DNA from 3 places in the Paenibacillus sp. S-12 genome. Region 1 is predicted to be linked to each of the others. Evidence: predicted binding sites of a transcription regulator. Region 1 holds the regulator's gene; each other region holds the start of a gene.
The links. The regulator Rex, encoded in region 1, represses fermentation and respiration genes when NADH is low (regulators of the CRP and FNR family bind a similar motif). The targets are predictions, from matches to a motif close to TTGTGAAATATTTCACAA.
Positions count from the first base shown of each region.

Region 2: a site for Rex is predicted at 4,229-4,246, ahead of NO352_RS20560 (formate/nitrite transporter family protein). Genes of this name have one in related genera too.
Region 3: a site for Rex is predicted at 6,632-6,649, ahead of NO352_RS16065 (cytochrome ubiquinol oxidase subunit I). Genes of this name have one in related genera too.

Region 1 covers NZ_JASIUF010000012.1:300,917-309,268, reverse strand. Annotated here, with positions in the region: gene panC (pantoate--beta-alanine ligase) at 1-329, shown strand, start outside; gene panD (aspartate 1-decarboxylase) at 342-728, shown strand; gene NO352_RS12435 (tetratricopeptide repeat protein) at 928-1,584, shown strand; gene dinG (ATP-dependent DNA helicase DinG) at 1,731-4,601, shown strand; gene NO352_RS12425 (redox-sensing transcriptional repressor Rex) at 4,618-5,265, shown strand; gene NO352_RS12420 (amidohydrolase) at 5,262-6,572, shown strand; gene NO352_RS12415 (cell wall elongation regulator TseB-like domain-containing protein) at 6,588-7,112, shown strand; gene NO352_RS12410 (quinolinate synthase) at 7,339-7,902, shown strand; gene NO352_RS12405 (AAA family ATPase) at 7,874-8,352, shown strand, end outside.
Region 2 covers NZ_JASIUF010000022.1:120,282-128,633, reverse strand. Annotated here, with positions in the region: gene NO352_RS20575 (ABC transporter ATP-binding protein) at 1-629, opposite strand, end outside; gene NO352_RS20570 (LytTR family transcriptional regulator DNA-binding domain-containing protein) at 888-2,147, opposite strand; purine riboswitch at 2,464-2,562, shown strand; gene NO352_RS20565 (NAD(P)/FAD-dependent oxidoreductase) at 2,662-4,098, shown strand; gene NO352_RS20560 (formate/nitrite transporter family protein) at 4,399-5,283, shown strand; gene NO352_RS20555 (beta-N-acetylhexosaminidase) at 5,533-7,443, shown strand; gene NO352_RS20550 (DMT family transporter) at 7,606-8,352, shown strand, end outside.
Region 3 covers NZ_JASIUF010000016.1:142,133-150,484, reverse strand. Annotated here, with positions in the region: gene NO352_RS16090 (hypothetical protein) at 1-137, shown strand, start outside; gene NO352_RS16085 (oxalate decarboxylase family bicupin) at 556-1,704, opposite strand; gene NO352_RS16080 (lipoate--protein ligase family protein) at 2,173-3,042, shown strand; gene NO352_RS16075 (LysR family transcriptional regulator) at 3,186-3,878, shown strand; gene cydB (cytochrome d ubiquinol oxidase subunit II) at 4,155-5,171, opposite strand; gene NO352_RS16065 (cytochrome ubiquinol oxidase subunit I) at 5,155-6,564, opposite strand; gene pdxR (MocR-like pyridoxine biosynthesis transcription factor PdxR) at 7,019-8,352, shown strand, end outside.

The sequences.
Region 1 (8,352 bases):
TAGCAATGAGCTCGCGCAATGTGTACTTGTCAGAGGCAGAACGGTCACAAGCACTCGTGCTGTCACGTTCTCTTCGTCAGGTTGACAGTTGGCTGCAGAATAACCCAAAGCTGACTGCGCCAGAGCTTCAGCAGAAAATGAGGGAAATGATTGCAGAACAGCCGCTCGCAAGTATTGATTACGTGGAAATATTAAGCTTCCCGCAGCTTGAATCGGTATCCCCGGACATGCCGCTGGAGCAACGTGATGGCAATATTCTAATTGCACTGGCCGTTAAATTTGGACGGACAAGATTGATTGATAATCGCATGTTAACTCATGGAGAGTAGGGGGGCTATCGCATGATGCGCGAGATGATGAAATCGAAAATTCACCGTGCGACAGTAACGGAAGCGAATTTGAACTATGTTGGGAGCATTACGATAGATGAACACTTAATGGAATTGGCTGATATTTGGCCGAATGAAAAAGTTCAGATCGTAAACAATTATAATGGAGCACGCTTAGAGACTTATGTGATTCCAGGACCTAAGCATTCAGGCGTTATTTGCTTAAATGGCGCAGCAGCTCGACTTGTACAGCCTGGGGACAATGTTATTATTATTTCTTACGCATCCATGACAAATGAAGAAGCGCGTCAATACAAGCCTAATATTGTGTTTGTAGACGGAGGCAACAAGCCTGTTGAAGTGATGAACCTGACTGAGGAGCATTCGACGATTCGCTAAGCTTCAAACGCATAGCTCACGTTGGCTGGATTACCTGTGGCTTTTTAGAGGACGTAATTGTTTGCTTCGCTTCGTTTGACAACGGAAGCCAGTACACGGGAATCGTTGGGGCACCGAATGAAAATTAGCTCTGAGACAAACAATGAACCTGAGCCGGTAAGACAACGATACGCAACACTCGTGAAGGTGGGATGGAATCGTGCTGCAACATGTATTCGAGACCATGAATGAACTGTTGGATGAAGTGATTGCCAAATACCCGCATGCTAAGGGAAAGCAAAAGCAAGAGCTCGAGCATCAAGTGTCGCTGCTTCGCTCCATGAGTGATCATATTGTAGAGGAGTGGCTGCGCTTTGAGGAGCGCTTGTCCCTGCTGAGACCAAAGGCAGGCAAGGGTAGCACCGTACCCTCACAGCCATGCCCAGTAAAGGATAGTAAAATAACCTTACCGGATTATGGGGATCCGTACCAACGGGGCCAAGGGTATTACTTGCTTATGATGTATAAGGAAGCGGTTCCGTTCTTGGAGCAGGCCGCAAAGCTTCACCCGGAAAGTATCGAAGTGCGCGCTTATCTGGCGATGTCACACCTGCATTTAGGAAATTGTCAGGAAGCAGGTCATCATTTTCAGCTTATTATTCCTTTAACTGACAACAACAGCATGAAGGCGATAGCGTGCAATGCGCTAGGCTGTATTCATGCGAAGCAGCATCAATTTGCGCAAGCCAAGGCATGGTTCCAAAAAGCGCATGAACTGGATCCAACATTACCTGAACCCATTATGAATTTGAAGGTATGCCAGTCGAAAAGCGGGCAATTGGAATTAGGCGGCGAGCACATGATGCATATCCAATAACATGCATGTGAAATCAATTGTCATGACATCGGAGGGGAACATTTGTGTGGGAAAAAATACGCACAGATGTTTCCCTCTAGTCATTTCCAAACGACCGAACATCTGTTATGCTAAGAACAGAAATTGTGAGAGGAAAGGCTATTGAGATGAGATTTGCTGTTTTGGATTTTGAAACGACCGGCAATCAGCCGAACGATGAAATAATTCAAATCGGTCTGGTCATTCTTGGCCATGATTTGAAGATAGAACGCGAATATCATACGCTTGTTCGACCAACCGTCCCAATACCGGAATTTATATCGCAGCTTACAGGCATTACCGAGGAAGATGTGAAGGACGCTCCCGATATTGATGATGCAATGACTGGGCTTGTTCCTTTGCTAGGGGATGTTGTATTGGTTGGCCACAATGTGGCCTTTGATTATCAATTCCTGTGCCGGGCGTTGGAGCAGACGGGGTATTTGCCATTCACAGGTCGTATTTTAGATACGATTGAACTTTTGCGTATTTTGTTCCCTTCACTGCCTTCCTTTCAGCTTGGTTCTGTGTCGCATGAAATGGGTGTTGTTCATGACCGACCGCATCAAGCAGACAGTGATGCAAGAGCAACAGCAGATATATTTATACGCTGTCTAGAAGCGATTGACCAGTTGCCACTGTTAACGCTGCAGCGTGTAGTCGATGTATTCGGAGATCATGAGGAACGTGACTTGAAGTGGCTGCTGGCTGAGAAGCTTCAGGAGCGCGAGGTGTCCGATTGGACGGAAGAAGAAGGGTACCATCCGTTTCGGCAGTTGACATTGAAGCAGGCGGATTGGACAGAGACGGAACCGCCGCGTGACTCGTCAGCAGTGAATCCGCTTAAGGGGGTCACTTTCGCCCAATTCCTTGACCAGGTGAAGACGAATCTAGCCAACCGCTTGGATAATTATGAACCTCGCGAGTCGCAGGAACAGATGTTCAATGAAGTCATGGAATGTTTCGAGCAAGAACATCACCTGCTTATCGAAGCGGGTACAGGAACCGGAAAATCATTAGGATACTTGCTTCCAGCCATATATCAGAGTGTTTCTCAAGAAAGCAAAGTGATTGTTAGCACACACACAATCAATTTACAAGAACAGCTCAGACAACGTGATTTGCCGCTTTTGGAGAAGATTGTTCCGGTTCCGTTTAAGGCATCGGTATTAAAAGGCCGCAGTCACTATTTGTGTTTGAGAAAATTTGAACATAAAATAGGTAATAGGGAGTATGTACATGCTCGCGATGATAGTCTGACAGCTGCCCAAATGCTGGTGTGGCTCAGTGAGACCGAACATGGAGATGATGAAGAGCTGCACTTCGTTCATAAAGGTGCTGACTTCTGGGATACCGTTGCCAGTGATAGTGATTCTTGCTTGAATCGCGCATGTCCTTGGTTCCGTCGGTGCTTCTACCATCGGGCGAAGAATGATGCGAATTTATCAGACATTATCATCACGAACCACTCGTTATTATTTACGGATGTCATTGCAGAGCATCGTTTGCTTCCTGCCTACGAGCAGCTTGTTGTAGACGAAGCACACCACTTTGAAGAGACGGCCGGCAAACACCTAGGCATTCACTTGCAATATTTTTCACTCATTCATCCGTTGACCCAGTTGTTCAAGGATAGTAAAAACGGGGCGCTTGTGCTGCTGCAGCAGCGCCTTCGCTTGTCAGGCAATGAAAAGGCGCTTGTCTGGGCAGAAGGAATTGATAAGATGCTGACACAGCTCGTCGATGTCAAGGATCAGTGGGATCGCTTGCATGAGCAACTTTATCAGATGCTGCCTTCCATGAATGAAGCCGGTCAAGCGGAGGGCGGCCAAGCTGTGCTTAGGCTGCCGTCAGGTAATCGTCCTGAAGCCTGGAGCTCTATTGCGGAACTGGAAGGCGATATTCATACCCGCTTAAGCGACATTGTCCGTTCGGGGGAGAAGCTCGTTAACGAATGGAAGGATTACGATGATGACGAGGTTCAAGGCGTTACGGCAGACGTGACAGGTCTGTTCAAGGACATTGGGCAACTTCGTGATGAATTCCGGGAGTTTATGCAGGGCAAGGATGCGGATACGGTATATTGGATGGAAGGAAATCTCCAATATAAGCATAAATCGATGCAAATGTATGCCGTCCCTGTTGATGTGAGTGAGGCACTGAAGCGTTATTTCTTTGAGCCGAAGAAGAGTGTCATTCTGACATCAGCAACATTGTCTGTCGATAAATCGTTCCAGTTCGTGGCCGAACAATTGGGCTTGAAGGATGCAGAACGGGATGGGCGCTTGAACACTGTCATCCTTCCGTCACCATTTAACTACCGTGAACAAGCGCTTGTAGTCATTCCGCGTGACTTTCCGAGCGTAAAGGGGGCGTCAGACGCTAAGTTTAATATGACGCTGATGCAGTCACTGGCCGATGTAGCTAAGGTGACAGAGGGACGAATGCTTGTATTATTCACATCGTATCGCATGCTGCGGGATGTATATGAGCCGCTAAAGGAAGCGCTAAGCCTCCATGGCATTCAAGTGCTGGGACAAGGAATTGACAGCGGCAATCGAAGCAAGCTGACACGAAGGTTCCGAGAACAGCCGAACTCGGTGCTTCTTGGGACAAGCAGCTTTTGGGAAGGAGTAGATATTCCGGGAGATGCGCTGACCTGTCTGGCGATTGTACGACTTCCTTTCCAGCCGCCGAATCACCCGTTAGTGGAAGCAAAATGCGATCGCTTGAAGCGGATGAATCAAAATCCGTTCCGCAAATATTCTGTACCGCAGGCTGTTATCCGGTTCAAGCAGGGATTCGGTCGTCTCGTGCGCACAACGCAGGACAAAGGGATTGTAATCATTTATGACACCCGGGTTATTGAGACAAGCTATGGCAAACACTTTCTTTACTCGCTGCCTGGTCCAAAAATGGAGCATATGGCAACAGAACAACTTGTACCACGTATAGATACGTGGCTAGACCATAATCAAAGAGGTATTGGAGAGCGATGAGAGGAGCTTTTTTAGGATGAAAGCACTAAAAATATCAGAAGCTGTCGTTCGGCGCTTACCCGTATATTTACGTCACCTATTAGAATTGAAGCAGCGTGAAGTGCTCACAGTTTCATCTCAAGATTTGGGACAGAAGCTGAACTTGAATCCTGCCCAAATTCGAAAGGACTTGGCATACTTCGGCGACTTCGGCCGCAAGGGTATCGGGTATGATGTATCGTATCTTATTCAACAAATTCGGCATATTTTAAAACTCGATCAGGTAATACCTGTTGGACTTGTCGGCGCAGGTAAATTAGGGCACGCCCTTTGCAACTACACCGTATACTTGAAAGATAATATGAAAATTGTTGCTGTGTTCGATGCTCAGGAGTCCAAAATTAACACTGAGATTAACAATTTGAAAGTTCAGCCCATGTCTGATCTCATTCCTACGGTTCGTGAAAAGCAAATTCGCATCGGAATCATTACGGTGCCGGCTACGGAAGCACAGCATGTTGCGGATCAATTTGTAGAGGCCGGGGTAGAAGCCATTTTGAATTTCGCGCCTGTCATCTTGAGAGTGCCGCCGAATATTCGGGTTCATACAGCCGACTTCACGACGGACTTGTTCAGTTTGGCGTATTATTTATCTGATAATGGAAAGGAAGTACCTGCCGAATGACACATCGAATCATTATTAAAAACGGCATATTTGCCGACTTGTCTCCAACTGCGAAACAATCCTCCTTCCATGGATTCATGGTCGTGGAAAATGATCGCATCGTTCATCTGGGAGCTGATTTGCCTGAGCAATACACATCTGAAGGTGCAGAAATCATTGATGGCAAGGGATTGTTCTTTATTCCAGGACTTGTGAATACACATGGACATGCTGCGATGTCTTTGCTGCGCGGATATGGTGATGACCTTGCGCTTCAAACGTGGCTGCAGGAGAAAATGTGGCCGATGGAAGGTAAGTTTACGGCTACGGATGTGTACTGGGGAACGGCGTTGTCGGTTGTTGAAATGTTGAAGGGCGGTACGACAACATTTGTTGATATGTATGATTACATGGATGAAGTGGCAAAGGTAAGTGAGCAATCTGGAATCCGTGCATCACTCATGCGCGGAGCGATTGGCTTGTGTCCGGAGGATGTACAGCGGGAGAAGTTGAATGAAGCGATCCAGTTCGCGAAGGATTGGAACGGGAAGGCAAATGGCCGCATTCGTACACTGTTGGCGCCACATGCGCCGTATACTTGCCCGCCATCCTTTATCGAGAGCTTTGTTCAGGCTGCGCATGATTTAGATTTGCCGCTTCATACTCATATGTCAGAAACGAAAGCTGAAGTAGAGCAAAATGTGAAGGATTATGGAATGCGTCCGGTAGCGCATCTCGAGAAGCTTGGCTTCTTCTCACGTCCTTCCTTCGTCGCTCATGGTGTTCATCTGACAGATGAGGAAATAGAAACGCTTGCGAAATATAATGTGGCGGTGTCTCACAATCCAGGCAGCAACTTGAAGCTGGCGAGCGGCGTTGCTCGCGTAACTGAGCTGCTTCGTGCAGGTGTTGTAGTATCACTTGGTACCGACGGACCGGCAAGCAACAATAACCTTGATATGTTTGAAGAAATTCGACTCGCCGCCCTGATCCATAAAGGCGTGTCCGGTGATCCGACTGCTATTCCTGCAGCAGAGGCACTGCGCATGGGAACAATCTATGGTGCGAAGACAATTCGTGTTGACGATATTGGCGCGCTTGAAGTGGGAATGAAGGCTGACTTTGTTGCAGTTGATATTGATCAGCCTCACTTTATGCCTCATACGGATTTGGTATCCCATGTTGTATACTCGGCATCTGCCAAGGATGTCAAGCATGTATGGGTTGATGGAAAGCAGGTTGTGAAGAATGGCGAATGCCTGACGATGGATGAGGAACGAATCCTTCATGAGGCGCAGCAATGCTTTGAGAGCTTGCTTGCAAGATAGGCAGGAGGAGAGTTCATGCAGAGAAGACGCGTACGCCGGAGATCGCATTGGAAATGGCTGATACCGGTACTCGTTCTCTTGTTTCTAGTCGGATTGTTCTTCGCCTCTTATCAGTATGTGCAATATATTAATAAGGATGAGCGAGTAAAAGAAGCGGAAATTGTGAAACGGGCGAATGAGGCTGTTAAGCTTGCAAGTGTGACTGAAGTGGAGAAGGGGGTTTGGGATCAAGTTGTATATACGGTTCGGGGAACTGACGAGCAAGGTCAGGAACATATGATTTGGGTGCTCCCGGATAAGGTAAACCTAATGACTTCTGCAGAAGTAACCTCAAAGGAAACGATTGAGGGGAGAATTGAAGCGCAGTACCCGGATGCAGATGTGATCCGAATTACTCCTGCTTATAAGGATGATCAATATTTATGGCAGGCTTTAGTCAAACGAAAAGATGACCAAGGCGTTGTCCATTATTTCTATCATTTTTATACATTTGCTAACGGTTCGCCTACAGGTGATATTTATACGCTGCCTAATAAATAGCATATTCGACGAATGATCTTGAAGCGCTGCTGCTTCGTTTGTGCGTACATGAACACATGTACATCAGACGGAGGATGCAGCGCTTTTTTATTCCTGGAACAAGTTCGATGGCAATCATGGTACACTTTACATTCAGAGATAGTGCAGTATGTATGATATACTCATGATATATCAAAGAGAGAACATTAGGGGTATATAATATAGATTAGCAACAGGAGGTTTCAGCATGGCGAAAAAAATACGTATTGTTCCTACCTTGCTCATTATGTTGATTACAGCTGTTGCTTTGTTCGGTGGTTGGGCATTTTATGAACGCAGCTTCGTAAAGCAGCCTGTAGAGCGAGTGCTCAAGCAGCATGCTGAAATTACGCAGTATGATGTAAAGTGGGATCCCGATACATTGCAAGTAAAGCTGAAGACCAAGAACGGAACAAATATTAGCAGCTTGGTTGAACAAGTATCAGATGAATTGCAGCAAAATTCGAGCGGTAAGAAGATTCAACTCGAATATTGGAATGAGCAAAGCACGCCGAATATCGATCAATTATGGTCACGGGCCATGTTCGATGTAGCTGAGGCGATGGTTCATCAGAAGTATAGTGACATTCCCGTACGATTGAAGGAGCTTCAACAGCAGCACCCAGGCATTCAGATTCAAACCGAAATGGATGCTCGTTATGTCTATATTCAACTCAAGGATGGGCAAGGAAGCAAGACAATTTTGCTTCCATTGCAAGCATCGCCTGTGGGGGTGTGGCCTAATGAAAAAGCAACGGCAATCCGTTCGTAGTTGGGAATTGGCATTGGGGATTGTAATCCCAGCCATACTATTTATTAGCTATCTTGGTGTGAATATTTGGCCGATCGTAGCAGCCGCCGTCGCGATTACTGTTCTTCTGTTCTTTGTGAATCGGAGAGGGCAAGCAGGTATGACACGTTCATCCGGACGTGCAAAAGCAGGCCAAAGTCATATTAGTGCGATGAGTTTTGAGAAAATAGGCGGGCAGGACAGAGCAAAAAATGAATTAATTGAGGCGCTTGATTTCTTAGTACGACCTGATGATATTCGGAAGTTTGGGATTCGTCCGTTGAAGGGAATATTGTTGACAGGCCCTCCAGGAACGGGGAAAACATTGATGGCCAAGGCTTCTGCTCATTATGCAGATGCCGTGTTCATTGGCGTATCAGGCAGTGAGTTCGTCGAAATGTATGTCGGCGTAGGGGCTGGCCGTGTACGTGA
Region 2 (8,352 bases), on a different contig from region 1:
TGATGAAGAAAGGCGATGCGATCACACAGTGATTCCGCTTCCTCCATATCATGCGTCGTCAAGAAGATGGTTGTTCCCATGCGGTTCAACTCCCGCAAGGCTTCATGTATTCGTTTCGTATTCGTCGGATCGAGTGCGGATGTCGGTTCATCCAGGAATAAAATATCTGGCTTATGAAGCAAGGCGCGAGCCAGTGTTACTCGCTGCTTCATCCCTTTGGATAAATGCTTCACTGTCGTTTTACGCTCGCTTGTTAAGTTGACCTGTTCTAGTGCTTCCTGTACTCGGCTCGTCGGCACATGATACAGCTTGCAGAAAAACACAAGATTATCCTCAATGGTAAGCCGCTCGTACAAGGTGCTATTATCCGTTAATATGCCGATGCGGGACAGATGCTGCTGGCGTTCTGAATCCTTCATTTTCGCGATGTCTACATCGAATACGCGGGCTGTTCCAGCCGTTGGAAGGAGCTGGCCTGTAAGTATCTTCACGGTCGTAGTTTTACCTGAGCCGCTTGGGCCGAGAAATCCAAAAATTTCGCCGCGCTGAATCGTAAAATCGATTGGCTTTATGGCTTGCTTGTTGCCGAATGTCTTGGTCATTGCTCTTACTTCAATAATTGGTTCCATGAGTCACCCTCGCTTTATCTAAATGATATTGTGTACGATTCGAATGTCAGTGCCCGCTGTTGCTCATTTGCGGTCGGTGCAGCTCATTGCTGCGCTGCCGTCCCTGTCGACATCCTTATCGTACTGTGAAAGGGTGATCGGCACCTCAAAAACCCCGCGAATAGCGCACTCCAGTGGTTGAATGGAGCGTTTCGCAGGGAGGATGGAACCGATTAGAGCTGATTTGATACGACGTTGCGGCTAAATGGAGCGGTCATCCTATCCGATTCCCATAATAGCCTTCATTTCTTCGTATTTATTCTTGGAGAGCGGCACCTTGCTCTTATTCTCATCATCAAGCACGAGGCTGTAGCTGTTGCGGGACCAAATAATGACTTCACGGACACGCTGCAAATTGACCAAGTAGGAGCGATGGCAGCGGAAAAATCCGAATGCCTTGAGCTTGCGCTCCAATTCTGTCAGCGTCATCGTGCAGGGCAGCGAACCGGAATGCATATGAAGCTGGGAAGCGCCATCTTGGCTTTCGATATAATTCAATTCAAGCGGATCAATAAGCACGATTTTGTCTTCAATACGTGCTGGAATTTTGTCAAAGCTAATTTGCGGGACGAAGCGTTTGCCTACTGCTGCCGAATCAAGCTCGTCTTCCTTTTCCTCAGGCTTCGCATTAGGAGCGTCCTCTTTATGTACAAGTTCGGCATCTTCTTCGCTTAGCTCAGTATCTGATGTGTCTAAAACTGCGGCTGTACTCTTGTGGCCTTCCTGAGCTATTTCTTCCAAGCCTGACTGCTGGGCGAGGTTGGCTTGTTCATCTACGTTAAGGGCCTCAACCTCGGATATTTGATTTACAGGCTCGTCCTCAATGATGACTGGCTTAAAGCCGACAGGCGTTAAGCGTACAACATGATTGGTCATTGTGAGCGCACTCTCCAAGGAAGGCACAGTCATGAAGATGGAAACGCCCTCCTCGCACATCGTGTTAATCCATTGACGGAGCAGGTAGCTGCTTTCCAAGTCCATATGGAATTCAGGATCCTCGATGATAATCAACTCTGGACGATGAGCTGCGGCTCGTGCTAGGTGGAATCGGCGCTGTTCGGGCAATGAGCATTTGCCTAGCGGCGTATTCATGCGCTCATACAAGCCGGTTAGCTTCAAGAGCTGTTCCAAGCGGTCTTTATGGTAGGCCCCATACATTTTCATAAAGAAGGTCAAGGCTTCCTTCGGTGTTAATCGTTCATATAAGGCTTCACTCTGCCGAATCAAGCCGATTTTAGTGGCGAGAGAAGCGAAGGAAAATGGAATGCCGCGCCATGTCACGCTTCCAGCCGAGGGCTTGGCTCTATTTATTAGTAAATCAATAATCAACTGTCCGGTGATATGGTTGCTTTGCACCGCAATGCACTGTCCCGGATTTATTTGTACGCTCAGCGCATCTAAAAGTGTGGAGTTGCCTTTTGTCATCGATAGTTTGTCAATAATCAGTCCATCCCCAGCGGGGGGTTCAAGCGCGTTCATACGCGTGCCTCCAATCGTATGCATGCCAATCTTTGTTGTGAGTTATATCATAGGTAAATCATATATCGATAACCTCATTTTGGGTAGATGCTGACTGTGAAGGGGGGGCAGTTTTGAATGCAGCAGGGAATAATGAAGCAAGTGGACAAAATAATAATGTTCGGAATTTGCTCTATTTATAATCGTGATTAGTAAATTATGATGTGGGATTAAAAATAATTAACGAACAATGGGCGTGAGTGTTGTTGACTTGTTCGTTAAATTTAGATACAATAAGGTTGCTCCCGCGGAAAGTGGAGAGCAAGGATTGATTGGCCATTATTTTGTTTATCCTGTTCGTATATCCCAGAGATAAGGTCTAGGGGTCTCTACCAGGAGCCGTAAATTCCTGACTACGATAGGTATGCTTTGGTATACCTGCACGTAACAGGATATTTTTTTTGCCCAAATAGGTGCAGGCTCATCGGATAAGAGATAAATAGACCGAAACATCGTGAGCATCGAGGAGGAAACAATGAGTAAATATGATGTAATTGTTGTAGGAGCAGGTCCGGCTGGTATTTTCACTTGTTATGAATTATCTTTGAAGGCTCCACATCTGAAAGTATTGCTCGTAGATAAGGGACATGATATTTATCGCCGCAACTGTCCGATTTTGGAGGAGAAAATCCAAAAGTGTCCTCCAGCGGCAGGAAAGAAGGATTTTGCCGGCTGTCTCCCAGCTTGTTCGATTACAAACGGCTTCGGTGGAGCAGGGGCATACAGTGATGGTAAATTTAACGTAACGACAGAATTTGGCGGCTGGCTGACTGATTATTTGCCGGCTTCACAAGTACTGGACTTGATCAAATATGTAGATGCAATCAACCTGGAGCATGGAGCTACAACGGATATTACCGATCCAACAACAGAAACGGTACGTCGTATTGAACAGCTGGGCTATTCTGCTGGCTTGAAGCTACTGCGCGCACAGGTGCGTCATTTGGGAACGGAACAGAACCTGGAGATTTTAAAATCCATTTATGAATATTTGAAGCCTCGCGTCGAAATGGCCTACAAAACAGAAGTCGCGGATCTGATTTCAGAGAAGCAGGATGGGCGCTATATTGTGAAGGGGATTGAGCTAAAGAGCGGTGAGAAGCATGAAGCTGATCAAGTGGTAATCGTGCCGGGACGTGACGGCTCAGCATGGTTGACGGAAATATTGAAAAAGCGCCGCTTGAAAATGTACAACAACCAAGTCGATGTTGGGGTGCGGGTAGAGACCTCCGATATCGTTATGCGCGAAATCAATGAACACCTGTATGAAGGGAAATTCGTGTTCAATACGTCTGTTGGCACACAGGTGCGTACCTTCTGCAGCAATCCGTCTGGCCATGTCGTGGTGGAGAACCACAGTGGCATCATGTGCGCGAACGGGCACTCCTTCAAGGATCCGAAGCTGGGCTCTGCAAACACGAATTTTGCGCTGCTTGTATCGCATAAGTTTACGGAGCCGTTCGATAAGCCGAATGAGTACGCTCGTGAAATCTGTAAGCGCGCGAACGATTTGTCCGGAGGCGGCATTATCGTCCAGAAGTACGGGGACATCATTCGTGGACGCCGCTCAACAGAAAAGCGCATCCAAGAAGGATTCCTGGAGCCTACCTTGAAAGAGGCCGTTGCTGGGGATTTGGGTCTTGTACTTCCATACAATACGATGAAGAGTCTCATTGAAATGGTTGAAGCGCTTGATCGCGTAACGCCGGGCATCGCTTCTGAGCACACGTTATTTTATGGAGTTGAGGCGAAATTCTACTCCGCTCGTCCAAAGCTGGATACGACATTGGAGTCGGAAATTGAAGGCTTATACTGCGGCGGAGACGGCGCTGGCATTACGCGCGGACTCGCACAGGCAGGTGCCGCAGGTGTACACATTGCACGCAGCATCGTTGCCAAACGCGGCGCGTAAATGCACGATGCCACTCAAGCCAATTCATAGGGGAGGGCCAGTGAGTCGAGACCTTGACTTGCTGGCTTTTTTTGTATGCTGTGCACCTATTTCCTTGTATACGCAAAATGGTCAATATTTGAAATATACTTTGTGATAAAATGCACAACATCATGGTGAGGGCTTCGTTACAATGAATTTGCAACCTGTTCAGTTGACATTCCAACCGGGGTGAATCGCATCTGGGTAGGTGCGAATGGAAAGCAGGCCTTGGGATGATCAGGCTTGCATCGGAATATGCACAAGCAGGAGGTTATGTCGATGTCAGGTTATTTGAAGCCGCAGCAAATTGCGGAAGCAACAGTGGAAACCGGAACGATCAAAGCGAGAAATCCTTTGTCTGCCATGCTGATCTTAGGTTTTCTTGCCGGGGCATTTATTGCGCTCGGTTATCTCTTATATATACGGGTGACGGCAGCCGCGCCCGCGGAATGGGGAAGTATTAATAGCTTGATTGGAGCAGCGTTGTTCCCCGTAGGGTTGATCCTTGTCTTATTAGCTGGCGGAGAGCTGTTGACCGGGAATATGATGGCCGTACCGCTCGCTCGAATGAAAGGCTGCATAACGACCGGAGAGGCCATCCGAAATATCGTGGTGATTACGTTTGCTAATTTCTTGGGGGCTTTGTTTGTAGCGTATTTCTTCGGTCATGTAGTGGGGCTTACGAGTTCTGGCCCATATTTGCAGAAGACAGTTGATGTAGCGGCTCATAAGCTGGATGAAAGCTTTATTCAGGCTTTTGTCAGCGGGATTGGCTGCAACTGGCTTGTTGCACTGGCGGTATGGTTGGCTTATGGGGCGAAGAGCTTCAGCGGAAAAATTATGGGCATTTGGTTCCCGACGATGGCTTTTGTAGCCATCGGGTTCCAACACGTTGTTGCCAATATGTTTGTCATTCCAGCAGCCATTTTTGAGGGGCATTTCAGCTGGGGGCAATATATGTCGAACTTCATTCCTGTCTGGCTGGGCAACTTGGCCGGAGGGGTTGTCTTTGTAGCAGGTGCTTACTATATGGTGTACTTGCGTTCGCAGCATGTGAACAACCAGAAGGTAACGAATGGGGCTTCCGAGCATCTGCATTCGAAGGATGCAGGTGCTGAAAGCAACGCGATGCCTTCGGGAGCGGCGAGCTCGCCTGTTCACTAACTGAGGCAGCAGCGCAGAACATTGGTATGTAAAGGTAGGCAAGATCGAGTCATGATTAGGCTCGGTCTTTTTTGTTTGCCGAAAACGCAGGTATGCTGCTCTTTATATAAATTCACGGGCTTGTCACCTCCATTACAGATAGATGTGGTAAACTACGGGTGACTAGTGTGCGCCATATATAGAAGAGAAGATAGCGATATCATGTCGTATCTGTAAGCGCATCCAACAACACGTGGGGAGGGATCTGCTGTGAAGTTACAGTTTATAGGCAGTGTCGAGCAACTATTGCCAGGGATCCAAGAATTGCAGTCGTTATTAAATATGGAAGCAGGTACAGAAGGTACTCTCGTACGAGTGGAGCAAGAGGAAGGGCCGCTTCGTGCCGCATGGGATGGAACAAAAGGGGTGATTCGCTATGAGGCGGACATTCATTTCTTCCGTGCGCTTGGCCTGTTCGTCGAGCAGCTTCGCAAAGGACAGCCGTTCGATATTACGGAGCACCCGCAATTTACGTATAACGGAACGATGATCGATGCATCTCGGAATGCGGTTCCGAATGTGCATATGATGAAGCAAACGCTGCGCTCAATGGCGCTGATGGGCTTGAATGGCGCAATGCTATATACCGAAGACACGTATGAAGTTCCAGGACGTCCGTATTTCGGATACATGCGCGGACGCTACTCAACTGAGGAGCTGTATGAAATTGATCAATATGCCGCCATGTTCGGTATTGAGGTAGTCGCTTGCATTCAGACGCTTGGCCATTTGGCGCAGGCGCTGAAGTGGGACTATGCGAACGAGATAAAGGATACGGAGGATGTCCTTCTCGTAGGCGAAGAGGAGACGTACCGTTTCATAGAGGATATGGTTGTAGCGGCAACGAAATCGCTTCGATCCAAGCGCATTCATATCGGGATGGATGAGGCGTTCGGTCTCGGTCTGGGCAAATATATGCACAAGCATGGCTTCCGTGAGCGTTTCGATATTATGAATGAGCATTTGGCTCGCGTCTTGGAGATTACGGGCAAGCACGGCTTGACTCCAATGATGTGGAGCGACATGTATTTCCATCTGCTTATGAAAAATGGCGGGCATTACTATGATCTTGACATTAACTTCACAAATGAGGTTGTTGATCAAATTCCGAAGGGTGTTCAGTTTGTCTATTGGGATTACTATCACGATGATCAAGGCTTCTATGAAGAGTTCATCGAGAAGCATCGCCAGCTTGGATCTGATCCAGTATTCGCAGGCGGCGTATGGGTATGGGGCGCTATGAGCCCGAACTATGGCAAGACGTGGCAGAATACGAATCCAGCCCTGCTCGCCTGCAAGTCGAAGGGGATTCAGGAAGTATTTGCGACAGCATGGGGCGACAATGGCCAGGAGACGAACCATATGACGATTCTCCCAGGCCTGCAGTTGTTCGCTGAGCATGGTTATACCGAAGGCGAAGTGGATGAAGTGAAGTTGAAGGAACGCTTCCAACTGTGCACAGGCCAGAGCTTCGATGATTACTGGCAATTGACTTATTTGGATGAGACTCCAGGTGTTACGGAAAATAATATGCACGGCTCGAATGGATCGAAGTTCCTGTTGTTCCAGGATGCGCTGCTCGGGCTGTTTGATATCTACCTTACAGAGGAGCTGGAAGCGAAGCTGCCGAAGCATTACAAGGAGTTGGCACAACGCCTTGCGGCTGCACGAGATAACACGACGGGCGATCATGCGCTCGTATTCGATATGTACGCAAAGCTGTCCGCGGCTGTCGGTGCAAAGTCGATGCTTGGTGTACAGGTGACCCGTGCATATCGGAATGGCGACAAGGAGGAACTGCGTCGCATCGCTACCGAAGTGATTCCTACGATTCGTCCGCTCGTGGATGAAGCGCGTAAGGCGCATCGGGCACTCTGGATGGCGACAAGCAAGCCATTCGGCTGGGAAGTGATCGATAGCCGCTACGGTACCGTAATGGCACGCCTGCAGTCGGCGGAAGAGCGCATCCTCGACTTTGTTGACGAACGTGTAGCTTGCTTGGAGGAGCTTGAGCAGGAGCGCCTTCCATTCTACAGTGATGATCCAGTCGGCGAGCATCGCGTAGCGCATCAGCCATTCTTCCATCGCATCGTGACCGGTACTGTATTCTCTGCCATTTAATAGATGAAGCATATGCTGTCATGCAGTTGAACATCGCAAGGAGGAGACTCTGCCTTATCTGGCATGGGTCTCCTCTTTGTTGGTTATGGGGACAGGAAAGATGTGGGTGAACTTATATATTAAGGGAAAATTAAACGAATCCTTTACAAAGGAGATGCTAAAGTGGCAATATACGGCCTCCTGTTGGTCATCGCCTCTGCCTTTGCACATGCCACCTGGAATATGTTCGCGAAGCGGAGCATTCATAAGGAATCTTTTTTATTTTGCTTGCACGGCTTGGCTGCAGTTGTGTTTATGCCGTTTTTTGTTCATGATCTGTTAGTTATGAATTGGTCATGGGAAAATGGGCTCCTATTATTCTTATCTCTGCTGCTTCAGGGAGTTTACCTGTGGCTCGTATCCAAGGCTTATCAGGTCGGCGATCTGTCCAAGGTCTATCCGATGATGCGAGGAACGGCTGCACTCATCGTACCTATTGTGAGCGTATTTCTGTACGATGAAAGCTTGTCTCTAATCGGCTGGCTTGGCTGGCTGCTGATTGTCGGAGGATTGTTTGCGCTCAGCGGCATGTTCTCCTCGAAGGAGCCGCGCAGCAGACTCTGGTGGCTAACCTTAGCAATTACGACCATCGTTGGGATGTGCACAGCCAGTTATACGCTGACTGATAAGATGGTGGTGGAGTTTTTCAGTCCCTTGGGACTGATTCAAATTTCGAACTTAGGCGCGCTTCTGTTCTTAGCACCTTCTGTCATACGTACGAAGCGGATACGCCATGAGTGGAAGGCAAATTGGCGTACGATTGTACTGGGCTCTATCATTTCGCCTGGTTCTTATTTATTGTTCTTGTTCGCAATGACACTGGGGCCGCTTGCCCATCTCGCTCCGATCCGCGAATTCAGCATTGTAATT
Region 3 (8,352 bases), on a different contig from region 1:
AGGGAGACACTTATCGTCTCGTCGGCTGGGCGGAACTAAATGGGGCACATCTTGAAATTCAATTTAGCGCTCCAGCTATTGAGCAAGGGGAATGGCAGAATGCCGTTCATGAAATGATTGAATCGATTCAGATGTAGAAAATCAAGAACAATGACAGATCTACAAGGCCTACTAATTTCATTGATGGAAATAAGATAAACGTTGTTCTTTATTTGGACATGAAAAATGCTCCCCTTACGGTTAACAGGTTTCACCTGTCTATCGTTTGGGGAGCATATTATATCCCACCTACGGGCAGCCTTTTTCTGCACATGTTTAGCATTGCCTAGCTTCATCCATAAAAGCTTCGGGCTTATGCTGCCAGCTCCAAGTTTGTAAGAACAAGCGGGGCCATAGACTTGGTACCGCCCCTGCAGGATTTCTTAGGCCAATAACTAGATGACCTAAGTCGTGTTAGATTGCCACGACTAAAGCCGCTGCGTTCCTGTTCCTCGCTATACACCCCGTACCGAGCAAAAAGCATTTCGATAAGGATTGAGAGACGCAGCTAAAGCTTTAATTTTTAATCACAGGTCGTTTATCATTATGCAAAGTCTTGATGAACTTATCATCAATGTTGAGTGTCTCTTTGAGCAAATTAGGAGGCGTCTGTGACATCCATTGGTTCAGCGAGACATCTGCAAAGCGGTCGCTTTTGAACATCTCAAGGAAGATCAGCGGCTCTTCCCCCGTATTTTGGACATAGTGTCCATAAGCAAAAGGCACATATCCAACGTCCCCGGCTTGATAGTCAAAAGTGCGGGCATGTCCTTCCGAGGCAAATACAGTCATTCGGCCTTTGCCCTGAATGTAATACTGCCATTCCGCCGCATTAGGATGCCAATGCAGTTCGCGCATACCGCCCGGTTCGATTTCAACAAGGGCCGATGCAATGGTTTTTGCAGCAGTGAAGTTGGTGGAATCAGCAATGCGGACTTTGCCTCCATTTGTAATTATAGGTTCTTGGTTGAGTAAATGGTAACTGAAAGAATGTGCAACCCCGCCATTTGTTTGATGTGGGCGTTCCTTTGCAATGGGGCCCGGCACCGTTCCTTGAAACATATATCTTTCTTCTGGAGGAATATTCTTGAGAGCTTCTTCCGGTACACCGAAATTGGCGCTTAATACATCTTTGGGTGTATGGGAGAACCAATCTGAAATAGCAAAGGTACTATTTTCAGAGAATGAACCGTCATCGAAAACCAGGAGGAATTCACAGCCTTCCTTAAGGCCGGTAATGGAATGGGGGATGCCTGATGGGAAATACCACAAATCACCTTCACTTACATCGTCAATGAATTCTCGCCCATTCTCATCAACAGCTGTAATGCGTGCTCTTCCGCCTAACATGTAGGCCCACTCGGCTTCTTTATGCCAATGAAGTTCACGGACACCCCCTGGAGTCAATCGCATATTCACAGCGGCAAGCGTCGTCGAGACCGGCAATTCGCGTACTGTCACTTCACGGGACCAGCCGCCGCGTTCAATACGAACATGGGTATCAGAAAAAGAGAATTTCAAATTCGGAATTGTGCCTGAATCGGTTACCGGTGGAACAAGCAAATCCGGATTTTGAAGATCGCGTTCAATATTTCTTGGGCCTTCATCAGTTGCTCCTTGATCGCCTCTAATTGGTTGTGGAATCTTATTTTTCAGCTGTTCCATTGTAAACGTCTCCCTTCATTTCAGATGAACTGATTTGCTTTCGTGGAAAAACGAAAATGGGAACACCTCACAACAGGCGCAGTATTTAGATCCGGCGGCAACGGTAACTCCGAGACCAACGGCCTAAACAGGAGTGAACTGATTCCTTCGACGTTTCATCAATAAAAATTGATGCTTGAAATCAATCATTATGATGCCCTCCCCTTGACTGGTTATTTATGCCAGATTCGTGGTGGCTGTCTCTATCATAGCAGAGGCAATATCAAATATCAAAACATGGTAGAATTGGTGAAAAAAACATATAGGACGGAAGGTTGCTAGCTGATGTAACAGATACGAACGTTATCAGCGGCGAGACTTCTTATTTTTCCATACGGACTCATTCCGTGTTAAGCTACATATAGTTTGGCGGAATCCGATTATAATAAAGGTTTGGCAGGTTTTGATGATTTAAAGGGGGATGCAGAAATGGCGGATTGTACGACTTCATTAACGAAGGGAGAAGGACTGGACAATATTTTATTGCTGGATCGCACGCAGCATCTGGAGGAGCCCGACATTTTGTATCCTTTTGCATTGGACGAGCTGCTGTGCAGACATACGGGCAAGGGAGGACCCGCTGTATGTCATCTGTGGCGTCATCCGCGAGGCTTTGTGATGGGGCTGCGCGACAGCAGACTGCCGCATGCCGCAGAAGCGCAGCAATGGCTGGAGTCGCTTGGCTACTCGACGGCTGTCCGCAGCACGGGCGGGGCTGCCGTACCGCTCGATTTGGGCGTTGTGAACATTTCATTGATCCTGCCAAAGGAAGGGCTGGGCGACAAATGCTTCCGCTCGGACTATGAGCGCATGTATCAGTTGATTAAGCTTGCTCTGCGGAACACGGGCTATACGGTCGACAAGGGTGAAATCGATGGCGCATACTGCCCTGGCGATTATGATCTCAGCATAGGCGGCATCAAATTTTGCGGCATTGCGCAGCGGCGTCAAGCTCATGCCTTTGTCGTGCAGGCATTCGTCATATGCGAAGGTTCGGGCAAAGTGAGCGCTGAGCTCGTCCGCTCCTTCTATGAGCGTGCTGCGTTGGGCGTGTTGCAAGCGGATCATCCTGTTGTGACGGAAGATAAGACAGGCAGTCTCGAAGAGCTGGCTTCGCTCGGCAGCAATGTTGGGATAGGGGCGGCGCAAGTCTTTATAGATGCTGTGAAGAAAGTAGTGCAGGAACGCCAGTCAGAGCGTTGTCTCGAACAAGCGGCTTCAGGATTGTGGCTCCCAGAGTCAGAGCAAGTGCATAACGTCATCCATACATTGCGTGAACGTTACGGAATCAAAGCTTGAGCGTAAATAGGTAAGAGTGGAATCCTCCACATCTAAGGAGACCATTTGGAAAAGGGGCGCAGGAATGGACATACGCAAATTGCATTACTTTATTGCTGTAGCGGAAGAGCTTTCATTTTAACCGTGCAGCGGAAAAATTGAATATGTCACAGCCTCCCCTCAGCCAACAAATTCAAGCTCTTGAAAAAGAAATTGGCGTAAAACGATTGGAACGCAATACCAGGCAAGTTCGTCTTACGCCTGCGGGCGGACTAATGATTGATCTTATACAAGCATTTCGGGGGAATTTCCCACAAATACAGCTTACTTTGCGTGAGATGACCTCTGCCCAGCAAGGGCAGGCTTTGCTCGATGGAACTATTCACATCGGATTTCTTCGCTCCATCGAGTGTGCAAAGCCTATTGATTATCGAACCTTCACCAGTGAATCTCTTATTGCCATACTTCCCGAACAGCATCCCTTGGCTAGTCAGCAGATTTTGTCCGTCAGCTCGTTAAAATTGGAGCCGTTCATCTTGCCTCCGCGTCATCTTGGCGTTCCTTTTCACGATCTCATCATGGGCTTTTGCGCACAACACGGCGTTTATCCGAATGTTGTACAGGAAGCGATTCAAATGTATACCATTGTAAATTTGGTGGCTGCGAATTTCGGCGTTTCCATCGCACCTTCTTCGGTTGCCGTATTCCAGCGCAGTGGTGTTGGATTCCGGCCATTTGAAGAAAGTGTACCGTCGGTTCCCCTTATTGCCGCTTGGAGAACCGATACGGATAAGGGGGCCTTGTCCGCCTTTCTTGAGACTATGGAAGACATAAGTCCAGCAGCTACAAATGAATAATCCGTGATTAGCCGGTTTTACCCGAATCGCGTTCAATAAGCCCGTCAAGTATAAGGTCGATTTGCTAATGTACACAAGCATGCGCTGTCTGATCGTCCACTTGCGCGCCGTGAGTAATCCAATTTCCCAAAGCAATCTCGCTTACGGATAATCCGCTTGTACCAAGCTTTCGCGAATTCATTCTAACCCCTCCTTTTCAGGTAACGGTTCGAGTATAGCAAGCCTATATTAATTGGTGAAATACTCATTATTTTGCGTATTGATTCGAAAATCCTATTAATATTCCAGATGTTCCTTATCATCGATCCGCTTGCGGAAGACGTAGTAGCTCCAAATTTGATATCCAAGCACAAACGGCAGAATTGTCAACGAGATATACGTCATCACCTTTAGCGAGTAAGCGCCGGAAGCGGCGTTCATAATCGTCAGATGGAACTGAGGGCTGATCGAGCTGACCATAACCCGCGGGAACAATCCGATGAACATGCTCACGGCTGATAGAATGATAACGGCACCCGTCATGGCGAACGCCAAGCCATCCCGTTCCCGTCTAATGAGCAACATGGCTAGAATCAACGCGCAACCAGCTAACAGAGGCAGGATAATCCATACGCTGCCATGCACCGTATAAATATCGGTGCTGACATACGTCATCATGGCGAACAGCAGCAGGAGGACGACAACTGCCGGGCTGACATCGCGTGCTGCCTTCCGTGCCCGCTCCCGCAGCTCGCCAGTGGTTCGCAGTGTAATGAAGACGAGCCCGTGCAGGATGCACACCATGACTACGGCCACACCGCCAGCGAGGGAATATCCGTTCAGCAGATCAAGCACACTCCCGACCATTTCCTTGCTGCCGTCAATCGGCACACCGCGAATCATATTGGCAAATACGACGCCGAACAGGAACGGAGGCAGCAGACTCCCGATGAATATCGCGGCATCCCACGCTTTTTTCCAAGCGCCATAATCCATCTTACCTCGAAATTCGAATGCTACTCCGCGCGCGATAAGCGCCAACAGCAGCACGACGAATGGAATATAGAAGCCGCTGAACAACGTGGCATACCATTCTGGAAAGGCAGCGAACATAGCTCCTCCAGCCGTAATTAACCATACCTCGTTTGCGTCCCAATACGGGCCGATTGTGTTGATGATGATGCGCCGCTCATGATCCGTCTTCCCGAGGAACCTAGCGACCATGCCTACCCCGAAGTCAAATCCTTCAAGGAAGAAAAATCCGACGAATAAGATGGTAACGAGTATGAACCATAACTCATTTAGCGATAGCATGTGCTTCCTCCTTATCAAATGGATCGTAATTCTTCATATCTTCTTCCTCCGGTTTTTCCATCTGCTCATCTTTACGAATTACCTTGACGAATAGAACAGCGTCGATAATGGCCAGTACCGCATAAATGGTCGTAAAAGCAATGAGTGAGAAGAGCAGCTCTTCCGCCGTAACGGTCGGCGATATGGCGTCCTCTGTGCGCATGACTCCGAACACAACCCACGGCTGACGACCCATCTCGGCCATAAGCCATCCCGCCGAATTGGCGAGGAACGGAAAGGCGATCATGCCGACCATCAGCTTCAAGAACCAGGGGCGCTGCTCTAGCATCTTTTTGCGGGAAAATAGGAGTCCGAGGATGCCGACAAGGCACATGAGCCCTCCTGCTACGACCATCATGCGGAAGCTCCAGAACGTCATTTTGACCGATGGAATATAATTTCCTGGTCCGTACTTCTGTTCATAGCGCGCTTGAATTTGATTCATCCCTTCCACGCTGCCGCTAAGCTTGTTATACGATAGCAGACTGAGCATATAGGGTACTTGGATATCGAACGAATTCTCTTTCTTTTCCGTATCTATGTTGGCAAATAGAGTGAACGGTGCTGGATCCTCGCTTGTATCCCAGAGCGCCTCGGCTGCTGCCATCTTCATCGGCTGAGAAGCGAGCAGATGCTGCGCCTGTGCATGCCCAATGTAGGCAACGAGGACGGATGAAATCAAGGCAACGGTAATCGAGACACGGAACGAACGGCGGAACATGTCTGGATTGTGTCCACGCAGCAGCTTCCATGCACTGACGCCTGTCATAAAGAAGGCGCCGGTTGCGAATGCAGCGAATAGCGTATGCGGAAATTGCAGCCATAATTGCGGATTCGTAATAAGCGCAAAGAAGTCGCTCATCTCTGCCCGGCCGTTTTTGAATTCATATCCGACTGGCGCATGCATGAATGAGTTGGCCGTCAAGATCCAGAACGCGGACAATACGGTGCCGATCGAGACGATCCAAATGCAAGCGAGATGAACGCGCTTCGATAAGCGCTCCCAGCCGAACACCCACAAGCCAATGAAGGTGGATTCCATAAAGAAGGCGAGCAGCCCTTCAATGGCAAGCGATGGCCCGAACACGTCTCCGACGAAACGGGAATAATTGGACCAGTTCATCCCGAACTGGAACTCCTGCAAAATGCCGGTGACGACGCCGACTGCGAAGTTAATCAGAAATAATTTGCTCCAGAATAAGGCAGCTTGCTTGTAAATCTCCTTACCCTTGAGGACATAGAGCGTCTCCAATACAGCGATTAAAAACGCCAGTCCGATCGTCATCGGGACGAAGATGTAGTGGAATAGCGTTGTTGAAGCGAATTGAATTCGCGCGAGAATGACTTGATCCATAGAGGCCTCCTATTGGCAAAAAGCGATGTTCGTTCGTGTAGGATGGGTTGCGTGCTTGAAATAAACAATGTGAATAACTTCACGTTATGGGATGCTCTGTGTGCTTACAATGGTTGTCATCGGTTTGAATGTGTTTGGCAATTCATCTAAATATGATGTAGGTGCTGTAGGTGCATCGCAATAAGGTGCATCGCGATTTTCTGACTCATAGCGCTGTTATGCGGTATGAGTGGGCTGATTTAGATACATTCACATGTTCAGCCTTATCATAGAGCAGAGTGGATGGGATGTCGCCATCCATTTCAGCAGGGGGAGATCATCCATGTTCAAGAGACTGACACAGAGTTGACAACGTTTCGATGAAATCAAGCCATGGGGGAGCGGTGAGGGTAATGATATACTTAGTTAAATGTGATAAAAATCACAGACTACGAAAGCGAGAGGTGTATTTTCCATGTGGAAACCGGATCGCTCCAGCAAACAACCGCTTTATCAGCAGATTGCCGCATATATCGAGCGCAGCATTTATAACGGTGAATTTTCTCCGGGAAGCATCCTACCATCGGAACGTAAATTTGCCGAGCAAATACATGTGAACCGAAGCACTGTCGTTCAAGCCTATGAGGAGCTGCGTGCTGCAGGCATTATCGAAAGCATGGTCGGCAGCGGTACCCGAGTAAGTAAGTCGATGTGGGGAACGGGTTCTCAGCAAACGCCAGATTGGCATCAGTATTTAGATGGATGCAAGGTGGTCCAGCCTGATCCGCTGTACTCACAAATTATTCGTTCCGCATTGGATTCGGGCATCAGCTGCATTGACTTTGCCAGCGGGGAACTGTCCCCCGATTTGTCGCCAAATGAAGAAATGCGGATGCTTTTGAGCGAGCATCCGCTGCACGAGGATATGAGCTATGACCATTCGCAGGGCTATATGCCGCTGCGGGAGGTTTTGTCCTCCTTTTTGCATCATTACCGCGGCATTCGAACGACGGAATCATCGATTTTGGTTACGTCAGGATCTCATCAATCGCTGTATTTAATCACCCACCGTTTGCTTCAGCCAGGGGATGCGATTGCGATTGAGGATCCTTCCTACTATAATTCTCTGCCTATGTTCCACGCGGCTGGCTTGCGCTTGTTTCGGCTGCCTGTAGATGAGAAGGGGATATGTCCGGATGGGATATTGTCCTTGTATCGGGAGCACAACATACGGATGATATTTGTGAATCCGAATTATCATAATCCAACGGGCCGTGTGCTTGATCCTTCTAGACGGGAACAGTTGCTTGAGATTTGCGGCAGCTTAGGCATTCCGATAGTGGAGGATGATCCGTTCAGCCTGACCTCCTTTACAGGCAATCCGCCGCCGACACTTAAATCGCTAGATACGAATAATACCGTCATTTACATTGGTTCATTATCCAAAATTGTAGCCTCTGGCCTGCGGATTGGTTGGATGGTTGCCCCGCAGTCAGTCATCACTCGGCTTGCTGCTGAACGTCAGCAAATCGACTTCGGGATGAGTGTGCTGCCACAGCGAATCGCTGCACGCTTGCTGTCAGAAGCTTATTTTGACCAGCACTTGGTGCGGCTGCGGCAGGAGCTTCTCAAGAAGCGGAATTTGCTTATCGATGCTTTGCAGCGCGAACTTCCGGGGGAGGTGGCGTATTCGCTTCCGCAAGGAGGGCTGCACTTATGGTGTAAAGTGAACCCCCCATTCCATGATACATTATTGCTAGAAGAAAGCGTAAAGCAAGGGGTATTATATTATCCCGGAACGGTTTACGG